One region of the Blautia sp. MSK18_10 genome, then DNA from elsewhere that is predicted to be linked to it. Evidence: riboswitches for the same ligand, from Rfam matches in the RefSeq annotation. Region 1 holds a riboswitch; each other region holds the start of a gene.
What was found. Region 1 has a riboswitch for cobalamin ahead of LI074_RS07205 (cysteine-rich small domain-containing protein). Riboswitches for the same ligand answer to the same signal wherever they lie in the genome.
Positions count from the first base shown of each region.

Region 1 (2,272 bases):
TGCAGCCTCCCTGTTTCCATATGCAGCATAAACTGATGTCAGATTGCTCTCCACTTCAATTCCCGGATCCAAAGGTTTTAAATTTTTAAAGGGTTCCAGTTCTTCCTTTCTTTCCTCTTCTGTCAACGGACGGCCCTTAATATACCTGATTCCGTCTGTACCCTCTTCTGAGTTTTCTCCATCCTGAAACTCCTGTTTTGCATCATCGCTTCCGAACAATTCTGCATCCGATCCCGTATCTGTTCCAAATTCATCTGCCTGTGAACTTTGAAATTCTTTCAGATCTGATGTATTTTCTTCTGTCTCCCTGTTGACTCCGGATCCAAACATTTCCTGACCCGCAGCTGGTACCGATGTATAAACCATTGCATAAGCCAGAAAAACTGACAATGCGCGTATCGCTGTATTTCTTTTTTTCATGTAGTAGTTAACTCCTTTACATAAATATAATATCATTATATCAGCATCTTTTTTGTTTTTCAACCATGATCAATGACAAAAACCGTCGGAAAACAGTGAATTTTCCCTGTTTTCCGACGGCTCTATGTAGAAATGCAGAGCTCTGCCGACAAGAAAATGTCGCCAGGAAAAGACGTCAAATGCCTGTGATGCATTTTCTTCTGTGCATGTGAAAAGTGTGGAAAATGTGTGTGAAATGCTTTATATACTAACTCAGAACAGACTTGAAAATCTTACAGACTCTTCTCTTTTGCTATCCTTATTCTAGCAGAACAAGCATTGTATTACAATGAAAATCGTTCTTTCTTATTTGTGCTAATCTGACACATTGTTACTGTTCACTCCGTTCTAAGCAGCAACGCATTCTCCTCTTATTTGCTGATACTTTCCTTTGCTCTTTTCATCATATCAGCCAGTTCCTGGTATTTTCCTGTGACATATCCATAGTTTTTTCGCTTATGCGGAAGCATACAGTTTGTGCAGTCTTTAATTCCCTTTTCCGTATACCGGAAATTCCCACCGCATTTCTCACCCAAGGCATATAGCGGGCAATAACAGAACAGACAGTTAAAATCATCCGGATCTGCATTCTTATGACACGGAAAAAATTCACATTTCTTATGGCTGAAATAAGAATATTCTTTCCCTTCCCAATAAGGTTTCTCCATTGCTACCTCTCCTCTCCTGTTGCAAGTTTTTATCTTTCCAGAATAATTCCGTTTTCTCAGTCTCCATCAATCCCACCCATCAGAGGACAGAGGACGAAATAAAAAAAATACTCTAATAAATTATCAATTTCTCTTCACATAACAAAGCATTGAAAATTCATTACAGTATTTTTCACAGATCATACATTTAAAATTAATAAGAGGGAGCGATGCTACCCCGGGGTAGAAAAAAATCCGTTCATGAGTGCGCGGAGGGAACGAATAAATCCGAAGTAGTATCGCCTGCCATTTAATCATGTATAATTCATAAAGAACAGGCGCATTCCATAAAAAATGTCTGCCTTCAGATAAAAGCAGACAACACTCCGAAGCTGCGGATTCAACGGAGTTGGTTGTTACACTTTACACGGAAGTTTAACCTCGCCATACCAAGCAGGTTTCCTGGCTCCAGGCTCATCGCTCCTCTCTCCTTCTCATGCTATGGCACAATGGACATTCTGAGATTTGCTCCTCTGTTACAGTGACCGGATCGCTCAGGTTTCTCACCTGATTCCCTCTTTCTGTACTGCTCTTTCTCACAGTATCAGCACTTAATATGTTCTGTATGGAATTATACTGTCATTATAATAACACCCTGCAACAAGCTTGTCAACTATTTATCAATATATTTTCCAAATTATTATTGTTCATTCGTTACTGTTCACACACCACTATTCCGCGAGGTGTTTTGGCATGAATATTCCACACCTTCCGGCAGCGGATCCCATTCATTCAGACCAAGACTCTGTCTGAATTTTGCTTCTTCCAGACTCAGCTTTGGAACATCCTCATTCAAAAACGCTCTCAGCTCATCAATCCCCTCTCCGGTCACATTGTTTACCAGAAAAATTCTTTCACATCCTGCATTCAGCATCCACTGACGCACCATTGGAACATTCGCATAAGGAGAATCTATTTTCGTAATGATTCCTATCAGTGGTCTCAGAATAAATGCATTACTGCCATAGCCAAACAAACTGAAAGGTTCATCTGCTGACTGTACCATTGCCACCACATCTGCTTCAAAAGAAAAACAGGCCAGCCCTACGCTGAAATGCTTGGACTCTGCATACTCTCCCGGAGAATCAATGGTATCATCATCCGTA
Region 1 covers NZ_JAJCGT010000012.1:57,046-59,317, forward strand. The annotation lists gene LI074_RS07200 (C1 family peptidase) at 1-420, opposite strand, end outside; gene LI074_RS07205 (cysteine-rich small domain-containing protein) at 831-1,127, opposite strand; cobalamin riboswitch at 1,542-1,736, opposite strand; gene LI074_RS07210 (EutP/PduV family microcompartment system protein) at 1,828-2,272, opposite strand, start outside.

Region 2 (2,272 bases), on a different contig from region 1:
GCCTTATTCAGATGCCGGGGTATGTCAGCCTGAATCTTAAATGGAAGAATGATGGAGTTGCAGCATTTTATGAAGACTGGCCTGTATGGGTTCTGGTAGAAGATGAGGATGGAAATAGTCTTGAAAAAGAAGCGGTTGACATTTCGTTAAAATCACTTCTGCCGGAAGAAACTTTACAGACAAAAACAAGAATGCAGGTAAAAAAGATGATCTCACTGGCCGGAAAGAAATATAAGATCAGTATAGGTATTGAAGATCCGATGACTGGGAAATTAGCTGTTCGACTTTCAATGAAGGGAACTTATAACGAAGGGAAAAATTATCTTTTTAGCAAATAATATTGAAGAATAAAAATGATTCGTTTATCTGTTACAGTAAAAGGAATAAAAAAATCGGATTGTATGTTTTTGAATACAATCTGATTTTTTTTGCTAATTACTGGACAAAGTAAAAAAAACTATTCTATAATATTATAGTAAAAATTAAATAACATTTATTGGTTTTGAACCAGTCGTTGTAAGTTCCGCAAGGATTAATAGAGAAACCGGTGTAAGTCCGGTACGATCCCGTCACTGTAAGAGGGAGCTTCGGAATGAAAAATGTCACTGGACCATGTGATTTTAAAGTTGGTCCGGGAAGGCGATTTCGAAGTGATGAACTTAAGTCAGGAGAACTGCTTGCAATTGGGATAGGAATGATTCTTACGGTAGATAGGAAGCATAATTTTTTCATGTCATTTTGTGTCCGTATGTATGATGTTTTCATATTGCGGGCTATTTTTTTGCCTGAAAATTAACCCCTATGGGGGGATTCCCCATGTTACTGAGTAAAAGTAATCAGAAACATTTCCGGTATTGGTTTAATTCACGAAAGATGTAGGAAGGAGATTATTTTGACGAAAAAACAAATCGGGAAAAGATTTCTGCAGATTCTGATCGTCCTGTTTGGTATCAGTTTTCTGACCTTTGGACTGACTTATCTGTCTCCTGGTGATCCGGCTGAGATCATGCTGACAGAGTGCGGTAATCTTCCCACACCAGAGCTTCTGGAACAGACAAGGCATGAGCTGGGACTTGACCAGCCCTTTCTTGTACAGTATGGAACCTGGCTGAAGGGTGTACTCACCGGAGATATGGGACAGTCCTATTCCTTTAAGATGCCGGTGGTACAGAAACTTGTATCCTGTTTCTGGCCAACCCTGAAGATGTCTCTGCTGGCACTGCTTATGATGATCGTGATTTCCATTCCGCTGGGAATCCTGGCAGCAGTGTATCAGAACAAATTCCCGGATTACTTTGTAAGAGGAATTACTTTTATCGGGGTATCCGTACCAAGCTTCTGGCTTGGCCTGATCTTACTGAGTATTTTCGGTGTACAGCTTCGCTGGGTGAATGTAGCAGGAGGAAGCACTGATTTCAAAGCGATGGTCCTGCCGGCACTTACGTTGGCTCTTGCCATGTCTGCAAAATATACCAGACAGGTAAGAAGTGCGGTTCTGGAGGAACTTCATCAGGATTATGTAACAGGTGCACGTATGAGAGGTATTAAGGAGCGTGTGATTTTATGGAGACATGTTCTTCCAAATGTAATGCTTCCGTTGGTAACTCTGCTTGGACTTTCCCTGGGAAGTCTTCTTGGCGGTACTGCAGTCGTTGAGATTATCTACAACTGGCCGGGTATGGGAAATATGGCAGTCAAAGCAATCTCCTGCCGTGATTATCCGTTGGTTCAGGGATATGTACTGTGGATCGCTATTCTGTATATGTGTATCAATCTGCTTGTGGATCTGTCCTATACTTATCTGGATCCAAGACTTAAGGAGGATAGATAATTGAAGTTAGCGAAAGTATTTAAAGAAAATAAGCAGTTTACCCTTTTTTCGATACTGGCGTTGGTCGTAGTCGGTGTGGCTGTGTTTGCCCCACAGATCGCACCCTACGACCCGCTGGATGCAGTGATGCTGGAATCACTTCAGGCTCCAAGTTCTGCACATCCCTTTGGGACAGATAAGCTGGGACGTGATCTGTTATCACGAGTTATTTTTGGAACCAGAACTTCTCTGATTATGACCTTATGTCTGGTGGCAGTTATCTTTGTGATCGGTACATTTCTTGGAGTGATCGCCGGATACTTCGGAGGAATCGTGGACGGTGTGATCATGCGTATCGCAGATATGATGATCTCTTTCCCCGGTCTGGTGCTTGCAATCGCAATCGCCGGTATGCTGGGACCAAACCTTGTGAATGCCGTTATCTCCATTGCAGCGGTAAGT
Region 2 covers NZ_JAJCGT010000043.1:10,590-12,861, reverse strand. The annotation lists gene LI074_RS14310 (DUF4832 domain-containing protein) at 1-338, shown strand, start outside; cobalamin riboswitch at 502-695, shown strand; gene nikB (nickel ABC transporter permease) at 893-1,831, shown strand; gene nikC (nickel transporter permease) at 1,832-2,272, shown strand, end outside.
Region 2: another riboswitch for cobalamin. It lies ahead of nikB (nickel ABC transporter permease); the one in region 1 lies ahead of LI074_RS07205 (cysteine-rich small domain-containing protein).

Region 3 (2,272 bases), on a different contig from region 1:
AATACAAAAGAAACAGAAATCAAATTAAAAATAAATCTGGATGGAACCGGATATTCTGATATTGAGACAGGTGTGGGATTTTTTAACCATATGCTGGATGGATTTACCCGTCATGGGCTCTTTGATCTCAGTGTCAGAGTCCATGGTGATCTTCAGGTGGATGACCATCACACCATCGAGGATACAGGAATTGTTCTGGGAACTGCATTAAAAGAAGCAATTGGTGACAAAAAGGGGATTAAGCGCTATGGAAGCTGCATCCTTCCCATGGATGAATCCCTGGTGCTCTGTGCGATTGATCTGTCCGGAAGACCTTACTTTGTATGGGATGCAGAGTTTACCACAGACAGGATCGGTGACATGTCCACGGAAATGGTAAAAGAGTTCTTCTATGCCATTTCCTATGCCTGTGGCATGAATCTTCATATCAGGGTTCTGGCAGGTGGGAATAATCACCATGTAGCAGAAGCAATGTTCAAAAGTTTTGCCAAAGCACTGGACGCAGCCACATCCTATGATCCAAGGATCACAGATGTTCTGTCTACCAAGGGCAGTTTGTAAAATTTGAAAATTTACGAAATGATTTATGGCAATCAATAAATTAGATGGAGACAGAAAATGGAAAATACAGTGAATTTAAAAAGCAGCATCGCATGGTCTGATTTTAAATTAAACAGTGATGGAATGGTACCTGTTATAGCCCAGGATTATCAGACAAACGAAGTGCTGATGCTGGCGTATATGAATGAAGAAGCATTTAATACCACTCTTGAAACAGGTAAAATGACTTACTGGAGCAGAAGCCGCAATGAACTCTGGACGAAGGGACTCACATCCGGACATCTCCAGTTTGTAAAATCCCTTACACTGGATTGTGACAATGATACGATCCTTGCTAAAGTAGAGCAGATCGGTGCAGCCTGCCATACCGGAAACAGAACCTGTTTTTTCAAAGCCCTGACAGAAGTGTAATGAATAACGCGATAATATACATACAAGCCAAAATTCCATTGCCGCAGGCAATCTGGAATGAATTTTGGCTACGTTACTGTGAACGGAGTGAACAGTAACACTAATGCCAAACATTAAAGGAAAATATACACGAATTGTATTGACATTTTTGTTAAAATGTGATAAAAAAAGAATATCCGAATTGAATATGTGCAATGTTATAACGCAAAGGTTGCATCGTACTTGATGTGCAAAAGAGAATCCGGTGAGAATCCGGAGCGATACCGTCACTGTGTATGGGAGCTGCTTTTCAGAAACCACTGGGAAACTGGGAAGGGAGAAACAGCGATGATCGAAGTCAGGAGAACTGCCTTGGCGTAGAATTTAAGGTCTGCGGTATACAGAACCTGTATTCTCATAACGATACATAGCTCTTTTATTAAATGAATCAGACAGAATCGGAAATTACAGATATATCTGGTACATATAAACCATGTATTTATGGGAAAGCGGTAGCTGCAGAATATGCAGTTGCCTTTTTTGTGCATACAATTGTCCGGAAATACGAGAAATAAAAGAGGAAAAACGAAATGAAAAGAAAATCCATGTTAGCCTTATTACTGGCAGTATCCATGACCTGTTCCATGACAGCAGCAACAGGTACAGTTGCTTTTGCATCTGATGATGCAGCAACAGAAGAGGCTGCAGATGACACAGAAGCAGCTGCAGACGATGCAGATGCAGCAGATACAGAGGAAGCATCTGATGATACAACAGAAGCTTCTGATGATGATCAGAAAGCCGCAGACGAAGTTGGTGCCCTGATCGATAAGATTTATGTTCAGGAAAGAACAGACACAACTGACGAAGACTGCAAAGCAGCAAAAGAAGCATGGGACAAACTTACAGATGCTCAGAAAGAACTGGTAACAGGTGAAGAAGCAAGCCCTGAATACTTTGGACGTGACACAGGTGATGCTTCCAAAGATGATCCTCGTAACCAGGATGAGATTGGTGAGAATGAACTTCTTGTAGTAAGTTTTGGTACATCCTTCAACGACAGCCGTGCAGAGGATATCAAAGGAATCGAGGATGCCCTTGCAAAAGCATATCCGGACTGGTCAGTAAGACGTGCATTTACAGCACAGATCATCATCAACCATGTACAGGCAAGAGATGATGAAGTAATCGATAATATGCAGCAGGCTCTTGACCGTGCAGTAGCTAACGGTGTTAAGAATCTTGTTGTACAGCCGACACATCTGATGCATGGTGCAGAATATGATGAAATGACAGAGGCAATTGATGGATACAAAGACAA
Region 3 covers NZ_JAJCGT010000004.1:31,666-33,937, forward strand. The annotation lists gene hisB (imidazoleglycerol-phosphate dehydratase HisB) at 1-561, shown strand, start outside; partial or broken gene hisI (phosphoribosyl-AMP cyclohydrolase) at 652-966, shown strand; cobalamin riboswitch at 1,164-1,340, shown strand; gene LI074_RS03260 (sirohydrochlorin cobaltochelatase) at 1,542-2,272, shown strand, end outside.
Region 3: another riboswitch for cobalamin. It lies ahead of LI074_RS03260 (sirohydrochlorin cobaltochelatase); the one in region 1 lies ahead of LI074_RS07205 (cysteine-rich small domain-containing protein).